3 regions of the Micromonospora sp. WMMD1274 genome follow, and region 3 is predicted to be linked to each of the others. Evidence: riboswitches for the same ligand, from Rfam matches in the RefSeq annotation. Region 3 holds a riboswitch; each other region holds the start of a gene.

Region 1 (5,949 bases), 1.8 Mb from region 3:
CGTCCGCCTGCTCGGGCGGCGGCGGCACCACTGCGGTGTAGCCGGTCTTCTCGACGGTGGCGATCAGGTCGGCCGGCGCGATGTCGTCGGCGTACCGGACGGTGGCCTTCTCGGTGGCGTAGTTCACGGTCGCCTCGACGCCGTCCATCCGGTTGAGCTTCTTCTCGATCCGGGCGGCGCAGGACGCGCAGGTCATCCCGCCGATCGCCAGTTCGATCAGGTTCGGCGCGGTGGGCAGCGCCTTTCCCGTGGCAGTCATCGCGGCACCTCCGGCGCTCAACTGTGCCCGTGCCCCGGGGTGCCGTGTCCGGCGTCCGGGGTCGGTGCGGTGGTGGATGCCGGCGCGGCGGGCGCGGGCGCGGTCCGGTCGCCGGCCAGGACGGTGAACTCGGCGGTGTGCACCGCGTCGCCGTGCCGGAAGTCCAGGTAGAGACGGTACGCCCCGGCGGAGGGCACCTCGGCCGCGAACGTGATCGCCGGACCGGCGGGGGTGCGCCCGTCGCCGGGCATCCCCTCCGGGTGCACGTGCAGGTACGCCAGGTCGCCCTGCCGCAGCGCCACCAGGTGCCCGTACGCGCCGAGGTAGGGCTGAAGGTCGGTGACCGGCCGCCCGTCGCGGCTGACGGAGAGCGTGAGCCGGCTGGTGCGGCCCGGCTCCGGCGTTCCGGCCAGGGTGACCGTGTAGCCGTCGACTGTGGTGCTGGTCACCGGCGCCGGCAGCGGCCGGGCGGTCAGCTCGCCGGGGACCGTGACGTCCAGGCCGAGGGTCAGGGGCTCGCCGCCCTCGGGGGTGAAGTCGGCGAAGGCCCGCCAGACGCCGGGGCCTCCGAGCGGCGAGGCGACCCGCCAGGTGCCGTCGCCGGTCATCTCCGGGTGGACGTGCCGGAACCCGGACAGGTCCCGGCGGGCGACGATCAGGTGCATGCGCTTGTCGTGGGCCACCTCGAAGCGGGTGACCGGCGCGCCGTCCGGGCCGGTGATCCGGAAGGCGAACTGCCCGGCCGGGGCGGTGGCGGGCTGGAACGTGTAGCCGCGTTCGGAGACGAGCAGCCCGCCGGGCAGGTGCGCGGAGGGGCCGCTCTCGTCACCGTGGCCGGTGTCGCCGGCCCCGTGGTCGCTGTCGCTGTCGTCGTGGCGGGTCTCGGCGGCCGGGGCGACGGGATCGGCCAGGTTGCCGATCCCGTACGCCGCGCCGAACACCGCCACGAGGCCGAGGGCGAAGCCGCTGAGCTTCGTCGCCGTGTTCATGGTGTCTCCTCGGTTTCTACGGGTCGTCGGACCCGTCACGCACCGACGAGGTCGTAGCCGGCCTCGTCGACCGCCGCGCGGACCGCGTCCGCGTCCAGCGGGTCCTGACTGGTGACGGTGACCCGGCCGCTGGCCAGGTCGACCTGGACGTCGGTGACGCCCGGCAGCGCGCTCAGCTCGGTGCTCACCGAGTTGACGCAGTGCCCGCAGGTCATGCCGCTCACCTGGTAGGTGGTCTCCATCTCGCCCTCCGATCTGATACCCCCCAGGGGTACGTTCGGAACGTTAGCATACCCCCGAGGGGTACGCTATCCTCGGTTTCATGACCGCGCCGTCCAGCCCGACCCGGGGCTACACCGCCAGCAAGGACCAACTCCTCGCCCGGCTCCGCCGGATCGAGGGCCAGGTCCGTGGCATCGAGAAGATGGTCGAGGACGACCGATACTGCATCGACGTGCTGACCCAGATCTCGGCCATCCAGGCGGCGCTGGACAAGGTCGGCCTGGGCCTGCTCGACGGCCACGCCCGGCACTGCATGCACGAGGGCGCCGCCGAGGGCCGGGCCGACGAGATGGCCACCGAGATGATGGCCGCCGTCGGCCGCCTGATGAAGCGCGGCTGAGCGGGACCTCCGGCCCTCGTAGCGGGGCACATCGACCCGCGCCGACGCGGTCGTGCCGGTCGTACCGTCGAAGTGGCGGGCAGGCCGGCCCGGCGGACCCGCGGCGACGGACGGAGGGCGGCCCGATGATGTGGCAGAGCCCGATGATGGGCTGGATGTGGATCTGGTCCCTGCTGGTGCTCGCGGTGCTGGCGGGGCTCGTCTGGGCGGCCGTGCGGTGGACCGGCCCGCAGTACCTGGGCCCGACGACGGCCCGGCGCATCCTGGACGAGCGGTACGCCCGCGGCGAGATCGACGAGGACGAGTACCGGCGACGCCGGGCCGGCCTGGGCTGATCCGCGCGGAGCGCGCGTCACGGTCACGGTGCCCGGAAGCGCCCGGCCGGGTTGCCTACCATGGCCGGGCGACGACCCGGACGTGGTCGACACGTCCACGCCGGCCGGGTGACCAGACCGGTCCGGCGGACCAGGCGTCGCCGCGACCGTTGGGAGAGACGCCATGGGTGCCGACCACACCCACCCCGCACCCGCCGCGCCGCCGGGCGTACGACGGCTGCTCGTCGCCGTGGTGGTGCCGCTGTTCGTGATCACCGTGATCGCGGCGCTGGTGCTCTGGCCCCGGCAGGACCGGGAGCCGGTCGGCGGCGCGGACGTCCCCCGCTACCACGGCACCGTGACCCGGGTGGTCACCGAACCCTGCCCGCCGACCCCGGAGTCCCCGGACGGCGCAGGTGGCCCCTGTGGCACGGTGACGGCGACCGTCGAGCAGGGCCCGGACGCGGGCCGGCAGGTCGAGACGCCGATCCCGGCCGGGCCGGGCGCACCCCGGGTCGCGGTCGGCGACGAGGTCGTCCTGGTCGAGCTGACCGACCCGGCCGACCCGGCGGTGAAGTCCTACAACATCGCCGAACACCAGCGCGGCACGCCACTGATCTGGCTGATGGTGCTCTTCGCCGCCGCGATCGTGGCGTTCGGCCGCTGGCGCGGTCTCGCCGCGCTCGGCGGCCTGGTGGCCAGCTTCGCCATCCTGCTCGGCTTCGTGCTGCCGGGCATCGGCGCCGGCCAGCCTCCGCTGCTGGTGGCGATCGTGGGCGCCGCGTTGATCATGTTCGTGGTGCTCTACCTGACCCACGGCGTCACCGCGCAGACGTCGGTGGCGGTGCTCGGCACGCTCGGCAGCCTGGTGGTCACCGGCGTGCTCGGCCTGCTCGCCACGTCCGCCACCCACCTGACCGGATTCGGCAGCGAGGACGCCACCACGCTGTCCATGTTCCAGGGCGACGTGGACCTGCACGGCCTGCTGCTGGCCGGCATCATCATCGGCTCGCTGGGCGTGCTGGACGACGTCACGGTCACCCAGGCGGCCACCGTCACCGAACTGGCGCACGCCAACCCCGGCCTGTCCCGGCGGCAGCTCTACCGGGCGGCGACCCGGGTCGGCCGGGCGCACATCGCGTCCACCGTCAACACCATCGTGCTGGCGTACGCGGGCGCCTCGCTGCCGCTGCTGCTCCTGCTGGTCGCCGACTCCCGCCCGGTGAGCGAGATCCTCACGAGCGAGTTCCTCGCCCAGGAGATCGTCCGCAGCGCGGTGGCCACGCTCGGCCTGATCGCCGCCGTACCGCTGACGACCGGACTGGCCGCGGTCGTGACCACCGCCGGACGGCGCTCGCGCGGCGCGGAGCCGGCGCCACCCGCGGCCCGGCCGCCGGCCGGACGGGACGACGCGCTGGAGGCGCTCGGCGGCGGGAAGAGTACGGAGGCCGCATGGTGACACTCCGCAGCGTGACCATCGATTTCAAACGCGACGCTGGTCACGGTGCGCCACGGCGAAATCTCGCTATTGGTCGGCTTCCGGACGTAGATCCTCAGGAGTGCTGTCAGGTAACCTCGCTGCCGGTCACCGCCGAAGGCGCGCACCGGCGCCAGCGGTGCCGCCGCCCAATCGCCCGCGGGCGAGCCGGGGAACCAGGTACATGGGGTGAATCCGCGACAGCGGTAGGGGCCACTTCCGTCCCGAACCCGTCAGCTAACCCGGTCGGCGGCCGACGGAAGGGAACACTGTGACGGCACCCCTGCGCCGCTGGCTGACACCCGTGGTGGCCGTGCTGACCTCGCTGGCAGTGCTGGCCGGGCCGACTCCGGCGACCGCGGCACCCACCGCGGCGGCCCCCGGCACCCCCTCGGGCCACGAGGAGGACGGCGAACCGCCGCTCATCACCGAGGCGATCGACGCCGCCAACCGGAACTTCCTCCAGGCCAAGGCGAAGCTCGCCAAGTCGCAGGACCGCCAGCGGCGGCTGGCGGCCGAGGTGAAGACGGCACAGGCCGAGCTGGATGCGCTCAGCCCGCAGGTCAACCAGCTCGCCGCCCAGTCCTACCGGACCGGCCGGATGGGCGCGATGGCGATGCTGCTGGAGAGCAACTCGCCCGACTCGTTCGTCCGCCGCGTCAACGCCCTGGACGAGCTGAACCTCCTCAACGCGCAGCGCCTGGCCGCCATCAACGCGGTCAAGACCCGCGCCGAGCAGGCCAAGATCGCGCTCGACGCCGAGGTGCGCGAGCAGGAGAAGCAGAAGAACGCGATGGAGCGCGAGAAGGTGCAGGCCGAGCGCGCGCTGAAGCTCGTCGGCGGTCTCGGCTTCACCGGCGGCCTGGTCTCCGCCACCTCACCGGTCGCCAAGATCGCCCCCGGCCGCACGGCCGACGGCGGCTGGAAGGCCGAGTCGTGCAGCGAGGACGACCCGACCACGTCGGGCTGCGTCACCCCGCGCACGCTGCACGCGTACAAGGAGGTCCGCCGCGCGGGCTTCAAGCGCTTCGTGGGCTGCTACCGGCCCGGCGGGCCGTGGGAGCACCCCAAGGGCAAGGCGTGCGACTGGTCGCTCCAGAACAGCGGCTTCGCGCCCTGGCACAACAACGACACCCGCCGGTACGGCAACGAGGTCGCCGCGTTCCTCATCCGCAACGCCGACCGGCTGGGCATCTACTACGTCATCTGGAACCGGCAGATCTGGTTCCCGGCCACCGGCTGGAGTTCGTACAGCGGACCGTCGAACCACACCGACCACGTCCACATGTCGCTGCTCTGACCCGGACACGGTGAAAGGGGCCGCCCTCGGGCGGCCCCTTTTCGTCTTCCCGACGGCTCAGCCGGCCAGCGCCGGATCGGCGGGCGCCGCCGGAGCGGGCAGCGGGGCCGGGGACTGCGCCACGGTCCGCACCTCGCCGCCGGCGAGCCGGTACGACATGCCCACCACCGTGCACCGCCCGGCCGCCACCCGCTCGGCCAGCACGGCGGAGCGGGCCAGCAGCGTCTCGACGGTCTGCGCGATGTGCACGTCGATGATGCCGTCGAGGTCGTCGACGCCCTGGCGGGAGGCGCGCAGCAGGCTGGGCGAGACCGCGTCCACCACCGCGCCCAGGTGCCCGACCAGGGCGGAACCGGTCCGGAACCCCTCCCGGGCGGCCTGGACCGCGCCGCACGAGTCGTGCCCGAGCACCACCACGAGCGGCGTGCCGAGCACGGTGACCGCGTACTCGACGCTGCCGAGCACCTCCGGCCCGGCGGTGTGCCCGGCCGTACGCACCACGAAGAGGTCACCGAGACCACGGTCGAAGATGATCTCGGCGGCGAGCCGTGAGTCGGAGCAGCCGACGATCACCGCGAAGGGATGCTGGCCGTCGGCGACAGCCGCGCGGTGCCCGGCGTCCTGATTCGGATGCTGCGGGGCACCGGTGACGAACCGGTGGTTACCGGCACGCAGTTCGGTCAGTGCCTGCTCCGGGGTGCTCGGCGTCATGTCCCTCACCTCGTCTACCTGGGGAACTACCGGGCCGAACGGCCTCGCGACCCACGGTCACACGCACCTCGGGGCCCGTCAAGATTCGTGATACGCATTTCATACTTTCCCGTTGCCACCCGCCTCGGCCCGCGCCGATTCGGCCGGTGGCGGCGGTGGCCATAGCATGACCACCATGGCGACCACACCAGTTGAGGACGGGAGCCGCCGTAACTGGACCTTCCTCACCAACCACGGCCACGTGCTGCTCGCGATCGCGCGCAACCCCACCGCCCGG
Region 2 (5,949 bases), 4.2 Mb from region 3:
CTGGCTGGCCCGCCCGGACCGGCTGCGCCGCTACGCCGGGGGGATCCTGTCCTCGGCGGAGATCCGGTTGCTCGGCGACGCGTACCGGAGCCTCGCGACCGAGGGGCTGACGGTGGCCGACATCGCGCTGCTGGACGAGCTGGACGCGCTGCTCGGCAAGCCGGTGCAGCGGGCCCGGCCCAAGCGCGACCCGTACCAGCTCGCCGGTGGCGTGCGCGAGCTGAGCACGTACGCCGACCGGCAGCGTGCCGCCCGCGCGGCGGCGCGGGAGCGTCCGGACGACTACCGCGACTACGCGCACGTGGTGGTGGACGAGTCGCAGGACGTCTCGCCGATGCAGTGGCGGATGGTCGGCCGGCGGGGGCGGCTGGCGTCCTGGACCGTGGTCGGCGACCCGGCGCAGACCGCCTGGACCGGCGACCCGCAGGAGCTGGACCGGGCCCGTGACCAGGCGCTGGGCCGGCGCAAGCGGCACCGCTACGAGCTGACCACCAACTACCGCAACTCGGCGGAGATCTTCGCGGTGGCGGCGGCGGAGATCCGCCGCCTCTACCCGGACCTGCCGCTGCCCGCCGCGGTCCGGTCCACGGGTGTGGCGCCGGTCGAGCGCACGGTGCCCGCCGCCGACCTGCCGGCGGCCACCGTCGAGGCGGCCGAGGCGCTGCTCGCGCAGGTGGAGGGCACCGTCGGCGTGATCACGCCGGTGCCGCGCCGGGACGAGGTGGCGGGCTGGCTGGGCGGGCTCGGCGCGGGCCGCCTCCAGGTCGTCACCAGCCTTCAGGCCAAGGGCATGGAGTACGACGGCGTGGTGCTGGTGGCGCCGGGTGAGATCCGGGCCGATCCCGGCTCGGGCGTCCGCACGCTCTACGTGGCGCTGTCCCGGGCGACCCAGCGCCTCACCACGCTCGACCCGGTGGGGTGACCGGCCCCGCCGCCACCCACAGTTCACTTGCATACATAGCGATGTGAACATACATTGGGCCGGGCCGGTACGCGGCAGGGAGGGTGTTGGCGTGGGCGCAGGTCATGACCACAGCGGTGCGGTGGCCAACGCGGCACACCGCCACCGGGGCCGCCTCTGGGCCGCGTTCGCGCTGCTCGCCGCCCTGATGGTGGTCGAGGCGGTGGCCGCCTTCACCACCGGCTCGCTGGCGCTGCTCTCCGACGCCGGGCACATGTTCACCGACGTGCTCGGCATCGGCATGGCCCTCGCGGCGATCACCGCCACCCGCCGGGCCGGCACCGACCCGCAGCGCACGTTCGGGCTCTACCGGCTGGAGGTGCTCGCCGCCCTCGCCAACGCCGTGCTGCTCGGCGCCGTCGCCATCTACGTCCTGGTCGAGGCGGTACGCCGCTTCGGCGAGCCGCCGGAGGTGCTGGCCGGCCCGATGCTGGTGGTGGCGGTGCTCGGCCTGCTCGCCAACATCGTCGCGTTCGCGCTGCTGCGCGCCGGGGCGAAGGAGAGCATCAACCTGCGCGGGGCGTACCTGGAGGTGCTCGGCGACCTGCTCGGCTCGCTCGGCGTGATCGCCGCCGCCCTGGTCATCGCGGTGACCGACTGGTGGTGGGCGGACCCGCTGGTCGCCGTCGGGATCGGCCTGTTCATCCTGCCGCGCACCTGGCGGCTCGGCCGGGCCGCGCTGCGCATCCTGGTGCAGGCCGCGCCGGAACACCTCCAGGTGACCGCCGTGCACGACCGGCTGGCCGCCGTACCCGGCGTGGCCGAGGTGCACGACCTGCACGTCTGGACGCTCACCTCGGGCATGGAGGTGGCCTCGGCGCACCTGACCACCGACCCGGGCGTGGACCCGGCCGGCGTGCTGGCCGCCGCGCGGGCCGCCCTGCACGAGGACTTCTCCATCGATCACGCCACGTTGCAGGTCGAACCCGGAGCGTCGGCCGGAGTGTGCGGACAGACCGAGTGGTGATTAGGACACACTTAAATCACTGTGGCTAATGTAGTCTTATGCCGGTTTTGCCCCGCCTAGTGGCACTGCTCCACGGAGCCGTGCCCGGGCAGCGCCGGTAGTCTCGGTCGCGGCCGCACCCGCGGGCGCCACCGGCCCCGGTGGGGCGGCCGTCGCCTAATCGTCCGCAGGGACGAGCCGGGGAACCACGTACGTGGGGTGCATCCGCGTCAGCGGTAGGGATCTTCCGTCCCGAACCCGTCAGCTAACCCGGTCGGCGCTGACGGAAGGACGTGTGAATGCCCCCAGTGGCACCTGTACGACGGACGGCCGCCCGGTTGGCGGCCCTGCTCGTCGCGACGCTGACCCTCGGCGTCGCGACCGTTCCGGCCTCCCCCGCCTCGGCGGCGCCCGCGACCGGCCTGCTCGCCGCCGCGCCCGGCGACGACGAGGGCGGCACGCCCGAACTGCGCGCCCAGCTCGACGCGGCCAGCAAGGGCTGGCTGGAGGCGAAGGCCGCGCTCAACCGGTCGGTGAACCGGCAGAAGCAACTCAACGAACAACTCAAGACGGTCGGCGCCGAACTGGCCGTCCGGGACGCCAAGGTCGGCGAGATCGCCGCCGTGGCGTACCGCAACGGCCGCCTGGGCACCGCCGGGGCGCTGCTCGGCAGCAGCAGCCCGGAGGGCTTCATGGACCGGGCCGCCGCGCTGGAGCAGGTCGCCGCGCACGAGGACCGTACGCTGCGCGACCTGATCGCGACCCGGGACGAGGCCACCCGCACCCGCACCGAGCTCGACGGCGAGATCCGCGAGCAGCGCAAGCAGGTGGCGGTGATGGGCAAGCGCAAGGAGCAGGCCGAGCGTGCCCTCGAGGTGGCGAACGACCGGGCCTCGCGCAGCAGCAGCGGCGGTGGCAGCGTCCAGGGCACCTCCAGCAAGAACGCGAAGCCCGCGCCGCGCAACTCGGACGGCTCCTGGCCGTCGGAGTCGTGCAGCGTCAACGACCCGACCCCGGCGAACGGCTGCATCACCCCACGCACGCTGCACGCGCTGCAACAGGCCAAGGCGGCGGGCTTCACCCGGTACGTCTCCTGCCACCGGCCCAGCGGCTCGGGTGAGCACCCGAAGGGGCGCGCCTGCGACTTCGCCGCGCAGAAGAGCGGCTTCGGCGGCGTGGCCACCGGCGGCGACCGGACGTACGGCAACAACCTGGCCGCGTACTTCGTGCGCAACGCCGACCCGCTCGCCGTGCTCTACGTGATCTGGTTCAAGCAGATCTGGCTGCCCAGCAGCGGGTGGAAGTCGTACAGCGGCGGCAACGGCGACCCGTCCAGCGACCACACCAACCACGTGCACCTGTCGGTGTACTGAGCGCGCCCTGGAGGGCGGCCGGATCAGGCCGGCCGGCCCTCCAGGGTCGCTCCGAGACGCGCCGCCAGGCCCAGGTGAGCCGCCCGGGCCTGGCGGAACGCGTACCCGAACAGCGGTGCCGGTGCGGTGAGCGTGATCTCCACGTCGATGCGTACCGTGCCGTCGGGCTCGTCGCGCAGGCGGGTGTGGTTGCGTACCGTCGTGGCGGGCTGCTGCCGCGCCACGGTGACCACCTCGTCCTCGCCGGCGATCAACACGTCCGCCTGGTACGTGACCGGGAAGTGCAGCGGGCCGAGTTGCAGCCGGTCGGTGATCGCGTAGCTGGCCAGCGCGCCCGGCCGGGCCGGCAGCTTCCGGACCCGGACGATCAGCGGATGCAGCTCGCCCTGGCGACTCAGGTCACCCAGTAGCGCCACCGCCTCGGCCCGGGTGCACCGGGCCTGCACGGTGTAGCTGAAGCTGTCGCTGCTCTGCAAGCGGGCCCCCTCGCCGTCGTGCGTCGCGACGATCGTCCCGTACCGACGCCGGACTGGCAACGGGTAGAAGGTCCCCTGGCAGCAGGGGGTGTGAACGGCGCTCAGGCGCCGGGCAGCACCTCGGGGGTGTCGTCGGCGAACCACGGCTCGGGCGCGCCGAACAGGCCGAGCAGGCCGGTCACCCAGAGCTGCCGGTGCACGAACCGGCTCGGCTCGGTGACCACCAGCTTGACGCCGCTGACCTCGCAGGTCTGGAAGCCCGCGACCATGGCGCTGATGCCGACCGAGTCGATGAACGTGACGAGCCGCATGTTCAGCTCGATCCGCGAGGGGCGGCCCTTCGCGAGCACTTCGGCGATCGCTTCCCGCACCTCGTACGCGGTGTCGACGTCGATCTCCCCACGGGGCGCGATCTGGACGACACCACCCGGCCGCACCGACTTCACGATCGACAGGCTCACGCGAGCACCTCCACTCGCCCATGACGGGCGCCTCATCAGTACGCGGGCCGCGACCGAGCGTATTCCTCCGACGGCCCGGTCGCCACCCCCCGGGATGAGCAATTCGCGAACTGGGCACACCTGGGCGTACCCAATCCGGACCTCCGGGTTCCAGTTTCCCCTTCAAGGTGGGCCGCGGCCAACCCTGCGGCCGGGCGGGCCCGGCCGATCCGCCGACCAGGGTAGCGGGCGCACGCACGTCCCGTGGGCACCGGTCCCGGCGCGTTCGGGTGGTTCGTCCCGTTCGCTGCCCGGGCCGCCCGTGACCCGGGCATGGTTTGCCGGGCGTGCCGGTGGGGCACTGCCCGAGACAGTGAACCCGCCGGATGGACACCGGAGTCCGAAGTGGCCGCCGGCCTTCGGCACCCGAGGAGGTAGAACGATGTTCGGATCCAACCTGCTGGACCGCCGGGGCAAGGCCGAGCGGGTCGCCGACCAGGCGTGGCAGCACCTGCTCTCCGCCGTCGGTTCCGCCGGTGACAGCGTGCGCGACGCCACCCATACCGCCCGCCGCAGCTCCTCCGGCCTGGCCGACGACGCCACCGACCTGGTCGGCTCCGCCGCCGAGGAGGCACGCCGCCGGGCCGGTCTCGCGTTCGACGCGCTCGCCGGCCGCCGGCCCGCGCTGCCCTGGACGCTGCTGATCGCGGCGGCGCTCGCCGGCGCGGCGATCGGCTGGGCCGCCGGGACCGCGGCGCGCGCCGCCGGCAGCCGGGACCGCGCCGCGGACGAGATCGAGTTCGTGGACGTGGACCGGCCGAACTCCCCGGCCGGCCTGGACGGCTGACCCGCCGAGTACGACGCGACGACGGCCGCTCCCGGGGCTCCCGGGAGCGGCCGTCGTGCTGCCTCACCCGGACCGGGCGAGGGCGGCTCACCCGGGACACGCGCAGGATCGCGGGTGCGGGACCACGTGCCCGCGCCGCGATCGACGGGAGGGAGAGCCGGATGGCCACCGACACGGTCACGCGTACCGACCGGGACATCCAGACCGCCGTGCTCGACGAGCTGACCTGGGAGCCGCGGGTCGGCCCGGACGAGATCGGGGTGACCGTCACCGAGGGCGTGGTGACGCTCACCGGCCGGGTGGACAGCTACGCCAAGAAGTGGGCCGCCGAGCGGGCCGCGCACCGGGTCACCCGGGTCCGCGCGGTCGCCAACGACCTCGCCGTCCGGATCGACACCGCGGCCGGACGGGAGGACCCGGAGATCGCCGTCGCGGCCGTACGGGCGCTGGAGTGGGACGCGTTCGTGCCGATCGAGGCGTTGCAGGTGACGGTGGCCGACGGCTGGGTCACGCTGCACGGCGAGGTCGAGTGGGAGTACCAGCGGCGGGCCGCCGAACGGTCGGTCGCCCGGCTCACCGGCGTACGCGGGGTGAGCAACGGCATCGCCGTGCGCCCGGCGGTGCACGCCGACGGCCGCGACCTGGCCGAGCGGATCGTGGACGCGCTGGCCCGCAACCGCGCCACCGAGACCGAGGAGGTCGACGTGCGGGTGCACGGCGACACGGTGCTGCTGGACGGGCAGGTCCACTCGGCCGGCGAGCGCGAGGAGATCGAGCGGGTGGTGTGGAACGCCCCCGGCATCCGGGAGGTGCACAACCACCTCGTCGTGCGCTGACCGGAACCACCCCGCCCGGGTGAGCCCGCCTCACCCGGGTCGCGGCCATGGTGGGAGGCATGAGTGATCC
Region 3 (5,949 bases):
GACAAGGCGTTCAGCCTGGGCCTGTCCGGCGTCGAGTTCTTCTTCATCCTCAGCGGGTTCGTGCTGGTCTGGTCGTACCGGGACGGGGAGCGCGCGTGGACGTTCCTGCGCCGCCGGTTCGCCAAGATCTACCCGAACCACGTGGTGACGTTCGTCGCCGCGCTGGCGATCGCGGCCTGGTTCGCCGATCCGGTCGTGCCGTGGGCCGCGATCGCCAACTTCTTCCTGGTCCAGGCGTGGATCCCGCTGGGCGGCTACTTCTACAGCGTCAACAACGTGAGCTGGTCGCTCTCCTGTGAGCTGGCCTTCTACCTGTGCCTGCCGCTCGTGGTGCCGTGGCTGCGCCGGGCCCGTACCGGCGTGCTGCGCACCGTGCTGGTCGCGGCGCCGCTGCTCATCCTGGCGCTGTGGCCCGGCCAGCACCTTGTCCCGGAGGAGCAGCGGTGGTGGTTCACCCAGATCTTCCCGGTGACCCGGTCGCTGGAGTTCTGGATGGGGGTGGCCGCCGCCGAGCTGATGCGCCGGCACCGCTGGCGCGGACCGAACCTCGCGGTCGCCACCGGGCTGTTCGTCACCACCTGGGTGGTGGCCGCGCTGTGGATCCCGGCCGAGTTCTGGGCGGCACTGCTCGCGGTCGCGTACTTGCTGGTCATCGCCGCCGCGGCGGACGCCGACGTGCGGGGCCGGCCCACCCCCTGGCGGTCCCGCGCGATGGTCTGGCTCGGTGAGGTCTCGTTCGCCTTCTACCTGGTCCACGTGCTGGTCATGGTCACCGTGCTGCGGCTGACCGGGCACTGGGGGACCGGGCTGCCCGGCTGGCGCGGCCCGGTCGCGGTGCTCGGCTTCCTCGTGGTCACGCTCGCGCTGGCCGCCGCGTTGCACCGCTGGGTGGAACTGCCGATGATGCGCCTGCTCGGCCCGTCCCGCCGGGCCCGCGCGGCGTCGCGCGCACCGGCCGTGCCGGCTCCGCGCGGGTCCGCCGAGGACGCCGCCACCCCGGCCGCCGACAGGGGCGCGACGTCCGTCGCCGGTCGGGCCGAGGGCATCGAGTACGCCGGGCGGCGTCGCCCGGACTGACACGCGCAGTCGTCTGCCGGCCGGTCCGCGACACGCCGTGCGCCGGTGCGTTCGTGGGGGATCGGCGGTAATTTGTACCCGTGCTTCCGATCGCGCTCACCTGCCCCGTGTGGTGGGTGGCGCGCTGGACCGCCCGGATGCTCGCCAGTCTCGCCGTGGTGGTCGCCTGTTCGTTCGGCGCCGCCACGCTGCCGGCCGGTGTCGCCGCTGCCGCCCCGGCTCCGGCGGTCGCCGCCTCGGCGTACACGGTCACGGGCGCCTCGACCGCCGCGCGGCCGGAGGCCGACCGCGTGGCCGAGCGGCCGGCCTCGCCCGCCGGTGTCCCGGCGCCCGCTCGCCGGGCGACGGTCCCGGCCGTCGCGGAGCCGGTCCCGGCCGGACGGGCCGCCGCGCCGGCCGGCCCACGGGCCCCGCCCGCCCGCTGATCCGCCCACGGGCCCCGCCCGTTCCCGCACCCACCGAACGTCATTCCCGCACCCGCCTCCCGGTGGCCCGCCCGCCCCGGCCGGCCGTGCGGCCCTCCCGCCAGGTCCTTCCCGTGAGGTGCCGACCATGTCGCAGACCGCTCTGTACCACTTCCTCACCTCCGTGCCCGAGGCCGCGGCCATCTGGTCCTTCCTGCTGCTGCTCGCGCTGGGCCTGCTCGCCGCGCTCGTCGCCCGGCCCGAACGCGAGCCCGCGCCGGACGCCGTCCCCGAACCGGCCGACGCCGACGCCGCCCGCCGCGACGACCTGATCCGGTACGCCGAGGAGGTGGCGGTGGCCGCCGCCGGGGCCGCCCAGACGGCCCGCCGCCGCCGTGAGCGGTGGCTGGCCGCGCAGGACGAGGCGGAACTGGCCTGGACCGCGTACGACGAGGCGGACGCCGCCGCCCGCCGCCTGGCCGGCGCCGCCGCGCTGGCCGCGCCGCGTACACCGCGAACCCCGGCCGAGTACGCGGCCCGGGAGCGCTGGCTGCACCACGCCGCCATGACGGCGCACTGGCGGGGCGACCTGACCGCCCGTCAGCTCGCCGACGTGCTGGCGGGTCGCAACGGGTGGGATCCGCGCCGGCACCCGGCCGAGCAGGAGATCGTGCTGGCGCGCACGGTCCGGGACGGTCGCCGGGCCGGATGGGAGAGCGCCGCCGAGCGGGAGCGGTCGGCGTGGCGGGACGCGGAACTGGCGGCCGAGGCCGCCCGGACGCTCGCCGCCGAGGCGTACGCCGCCACCGTGGCGCTGCGGCCCGCCCCGGCGTACCGGAGCGCGACAGCAAGCGCCCAGCCGGTGCCCGCGACGGTCCGCAACGCCCGGTGGCGCCCGGCCCGGGTCGGCTGAGACGACCGTCTCGACCGAATCGTTACCCGCAACGTGGTGAGCCCGGTCACCCGGGCCGCCGAAACGGGCGTCCGGCGCGGAACAGGTCATCGAGTCGCGCAATTGCCGGGCCGGTGCTGGCCATCTGTCCGCTTTCCGCCGCCGGGTGCCGTCGAAACTGCTTGTCCCATTGAGCGAAGTCAGTAACCGGGTGTTCCGAAATCCGTTACCGCGGATCACGTTTACGCAGGTGGGAGCGCTTGGCATGGGACATACCCACCGGTAGTGTCGGCGCGTCCGATGCGGTAATCGATTGCCGACGGCGACGCCGCACCGACCCGCCTAATCGTGTTCCACGAACCGGGGACCCATGAGCACCATCGGGGTGAATCCGCGAGCCACGGCCCGCGGTAGGGCGTACTTCCCGCCCGAATCCGTCAGCTAACCCGGTCGGCGGCCACGGAAGGAGTACCCCTCTTGCCCACCCCTCGATCGTCCCCCCGCCTCCACGGCACCGCGGTGCCCGCGCTCGCCTGACGCGCGACCGGCAACCGCCCCCTGGGCGCCCGGCATCACGGGCGTTCCCGATCCCCCGGCCATCCGGCCCCGCCAGCACGTGTGAGTTCCTCCGCGTGCCGGGCCGGCGTGCGCCGCTCACGCCCCGTGGAGGATTTCGTGAAGCACCACCTGAAGCGTCAGCTGCGACGGATCGTCACCGAGCGCCCGTACCAGATCATCGCCGGATCGGCCGCCGCGCTCGTGCTGGCCGCCGGCGCCGGCACCGTCGCCACCGCCGGTGACGACGCCCCGGTCCAGGAGAACACCGCGGCGGTCGCCGATCTCGGCGCCGCCCGTCTCGGCGAGCAGCCCGCCAGCCGCGGCGAGGCCCGCATCGCCGTCCCGCCGGCGTCGCCCAGCGCCTCCGCCGCGCCCAGCGCGTCGCCGAGCGCCTCCCCGTCGAAGAAGGCCACAGCCGACCCGGACACCACGCCCAAGGCCAAGCCGAAGCCGCCGTCGAGCAAGTCGCTCGACTACGACTACCAGGCGCAGATCAACTACTTCTACTGCGGTCCGGCCGCCGTGCGCAACGCGCTCAGCGCCGCCGGCATCGAACGCAGCCAGGACGCGCTCGCCGGCCCGCTCGGCACCACCGAGATGGGCACCAACTCGGCCGAGGACACCACCCGGGTGCTCAACCAGCAGGTCAAGGGCAACCCGTACCGGACCCGCATGATCCCCGGCACCGCCACCCCGGCCCAGATGGACCGGCTCCAGGCCGACGTGGTCGAGGCGATCAGCAACGGCCGCGCGGTCGTCGCGAACGTGGCCGGCACCGCCACCGACACCAACGGCGGCTGGCACTCGTTCCCGGGCGGCCACTACGTCGCGGTGGTCGGCTACAAGAACGACGGCCGGACGGTACGGATCGCCGACTCGGCCGACCCGTCGCTGCCGTCGTACTGGGTCACCACGATCGACCTGGCGAACTGGGTCTCCACCCGCGGCTACTCCGCCTGAGCAGTCCCACAGCCCGAAGGCCGGCACCCCCACCCCGGGGGTGCCGGCCTTCCCCGTCCCACCCCGCCCGGCCCCGCTGATCTTGCAGTTGCGGCCCCGTCACAACGGGCAAGCCGGGCGTCCCGTGGGCCGAAACCGCAAGATCGACGGGATGGCGGGCGACGAGGCTGGCCGGGGTTCGGTCTCGCGTGTGCGGGGCGGGCGGTGGCAGACTGCGCCAATGGGCGATGCGACGGGGAAGCGGCACCTGATTCTCCTGCACGGCATGGGTGCCACCGGCGAGGTGTGGCTGCCCTGGGCGCCGCTGCTGGAGCGCCGCTGGCCCGGCCGCTGGCTCGCCCCCGACCTGGCGGGACACGGCTGGTCGCCGCCGCTGCACGGCTACTCGTTCGAGGCCCTGGCCCAGCGCGTCGTCGACGGGCTCGGCCCGGTCCGGCTCGGCTCCACCGACCGGCTGGTGCTGCTCGGGCACTCGCTCGGCGGGGTGGTGGCGCTGGCGCTCGCGGCCCGGCAGCGAGGGCTTCCGGTCGACGCGATGGTCGGGCTCGGCATCAAGGCGGTCTGGTCCCCGGCCGAACTGGCCAAGTCGGCGGAGCTGGCCGCCCGGCCGGTCACCTGGTTCGCCACCCGTGACGAGGCGGCCCGCCGCTACCTGCGGGTCTCCGGGCTCGCCGGGCTGTTCGCACCGGACCATCCGGTGGTGGAGGCGGGGCTGCGCCGGGTGGACGGTCGCTGGCGGCTCGCGATGGACCCGGCCGCGTTCGCCGTCGGGGAACCCCGGCTGCCGTCCCTGCTGGCCGCCACCGGTGTGCCGGTGCTGCTGGCCCGTGGCGAGCTGGACCCGATGGTGACCGACGCGCAGCTCAAGGAGCTGGGCGCGCCCGTGGCGACGCTGCCCGGGCTGGGCCACAACGCGCACGTCGAGGACCCGGAGGCGGTGCTCGCCCTGCTCGACCCGTACCTCTGAGCGGGCCTACACCCCGGCGCGCGGCGCCGGGACCGCCCAGTCGGGTTCCAGTTCGCGGCGGGCGGCGGTGAGGAACGCCTCGGCGTACCCGTCGGCGGGGAAGTCGCCCAGGTAGCGGGTCCGGGCCGCCCAGCGCTGCGCCGCCTTCGGGTCGGCGTCGAGCAGGTCGGTGAGCACCTCGTCCACGTTGGACATGTCACGCCGCAGCACGTAGCCGGACGCCGCCAGCGGGAACCGCTCGACGAAGTGCTCGCCGTCGGCGCCGGTGTCGGTGACCGCGTACGGCTTGCCGGAGTAGAGCCAGTCGGAGATCACCCCGGAGACGTCGGAGACCAGCGCGTCGGCGCGGTTGACGCACTCGGTGAGCGTCAGCTCGCGGCTCGCGGCGGCGCCGAACAGGTGCGGCCGGCCGGTCTTCGCCCGGTCGGCGGCGAGCAGTTCGGTGAGGCGGGCGAGCTGGCGGGCCGAGGCCGGGTTCTTGTCGGTGTAGGGGTGGGCGCGCAGGATCACCGCGGCGCCCCTGTCGATCAGCCGGCGGATCAACGTCTCGGCCACCGGCAGCGAGCAGTAGTTGGCGTCGGCGTGGTGCCCGGTCCAGGTCGGGGTGTAGAGGACGGTGGGGTGCGCCGACGGAGTGACCGGCTCCCGGCGTACCTCGATGGCCTCGACCTGGGGGCGGCCGACCACGACGAACTTGTCGGCGGGGATCTCCACGCCGGCGCGGGCGTACCTGTCGATCGCGGCCTGCCCGGCCACGAAGATCTTGTCGAAGATGGCCGAGACCGGGTTGGCGCTGGGGGCCTTGTCGCTGTCGCCGTGGTGCAGCTGCACGTGGGTGAGCTGGTTGAACCGGATCACGTGGGCGTTCTTCGCGCCGTGGTTGACGTAGAACGCCACCCGCAGGCTCGGCACCAGCGCCTCGTCGAGCGCCTTCAGCGTGGGGCAGAGGACGACCGGGGCGCGGGTGGCGGCGGCCACCGCGGGCAGGAGCTCCGGTTCGCGCAGCACCACCACGAACGGGCGGCCGATTCGCTCCAGGTACGGCAGCCACATGGTGACCTGGTACTCGGAGCCGGGCGGGGCGGAGAAGT

The links. Region 3 has a riboswitch for cyclic di-AMP ahead of ACN27D_RS26020 (C39 family peptidase). Riboswitches for the same ligand answer to the same signal wherever they lie in the genome.
Region 1: linked by a shared signal. The riboswitch ahead of ACN27D_RS17410 (coiled-coil domain-containing protein) and the one ahead of ACN27D_RS26020 (C39 family peptidase) in region 3 are both predicted to bind cyclic di-AMP.
Region 2: linked by a shared signal. The riboswitch ahead of ACN27D_RS05340 (coiled-coil domain-containing protein) and the one ahead of ACN27D_RS26020 (C39 family peptidase) in region 3 are both predicted to bind cyclic di-AMP.

What each region holds. Positions count from the first base shown of each region.
Region 1 covers NZ_JBMHMG010000001.1:3,684,676-3,690,624, reverse strand. The annotation lists gene ACN27D_RS17440 (heavy metal translocating P-type ATPase) at 1-259, opposite strand, end outside; gene ACN27D_RS17435 (hypothetical protein) at 277-1,248, opposite strand; gene ACN27D_RS17430 (heavy-metal-associated domain-containing protein) at 1,284-1,490, opposite strand; gene ACN27D_RS17425 (metal-sensitive transcriptional regulator) at 1,571-1,870, shown strand; gene ACN27D_RS17420 (SHOCT domain-containing protein) at 2,026-2,205, shown strand; gene ACN27D_RS17415 (YibE/F family protein) at 2,369-3,643, shown strand; cyclic di-AMP (ydaO/yuaA leader) riboswitch at 3,798-3,928, shown strand; gene ACN27D_RS17410 (coiled-coil domain-containing protein) at 3,933-4,961, shown strand; gene ACN27D_RS17405 (carbonic anhydrase) at 5,019-5,672, opposite strand; gene ACN27D_RS17400 (helix-turn-helix transcriptional regulator) at 5,839-5,949, shown strand, end outside.
Region 2 covers NZ_JBMHMG010000001.1:1,253,703-1,259,651, forward strand. The annotation lists gene ACN27D_RS05330 (HelD family protein) at 1-922, shown strand, start outside; gene ACN27D_RS05335 (cation diffusion facilitator family transporter) at 1,014-1,928, shown strand; cyclic di-AMP (ydaO/yuaA leader) riboswitch at 2,072-2,202, shown strand; gene ACN27D_RS05340 (coiled-coil domain-containing protein) at 2,207-3,280, shown strand; gene ACN27D_RS05345 (SRPBCC family protein) at 3,304-3,816, opposite strand; gene ACN27D_RS05350 (STAS domain-containing protein) at 3,858-4,217, opposite strand; gene ACN27D_RS05355 (hypothetical protein) at 4,639-5,043, shown strand; gene ACN27D_RS05360 (BON domain-containing protein) at 5,205-5,879, shown strand; gene ACN27D_RS05365 (redoxin domain-containing protein) at 5,939-5,949, shown strand, end outside.
Region 3 covers NZ_JBMHMG010000001.1:5,478,805-5,484,753, forward strand. The annotation lists gene ACN27D_RS26005 (acyltransferase family protein) at 1-1,077, shown strand, start outside; gene ACN27D_RS26010 (hypothetical protein) at 1,158-1,502, shown strand; gene ACN27D_RS26015 (hypothetical protein) at 1,630-2,394, shown strand; cyclic di-AMP (ydaO/yuaA leader) riboswitch at 2,703-2,844, shown strand; gene ACN27D_RS26020 (C39 family peptidase) at 3,049-3,891, shown strand; gene ACN27D_RS26025 (alpha/beta fold hydrolase) at 4,112-4,858, shown strand; gene ACN27D_RS26030 (CDP-glycerol glycerophosphotransferase family protein) at 4,865-5,949, opposite strand, start outside.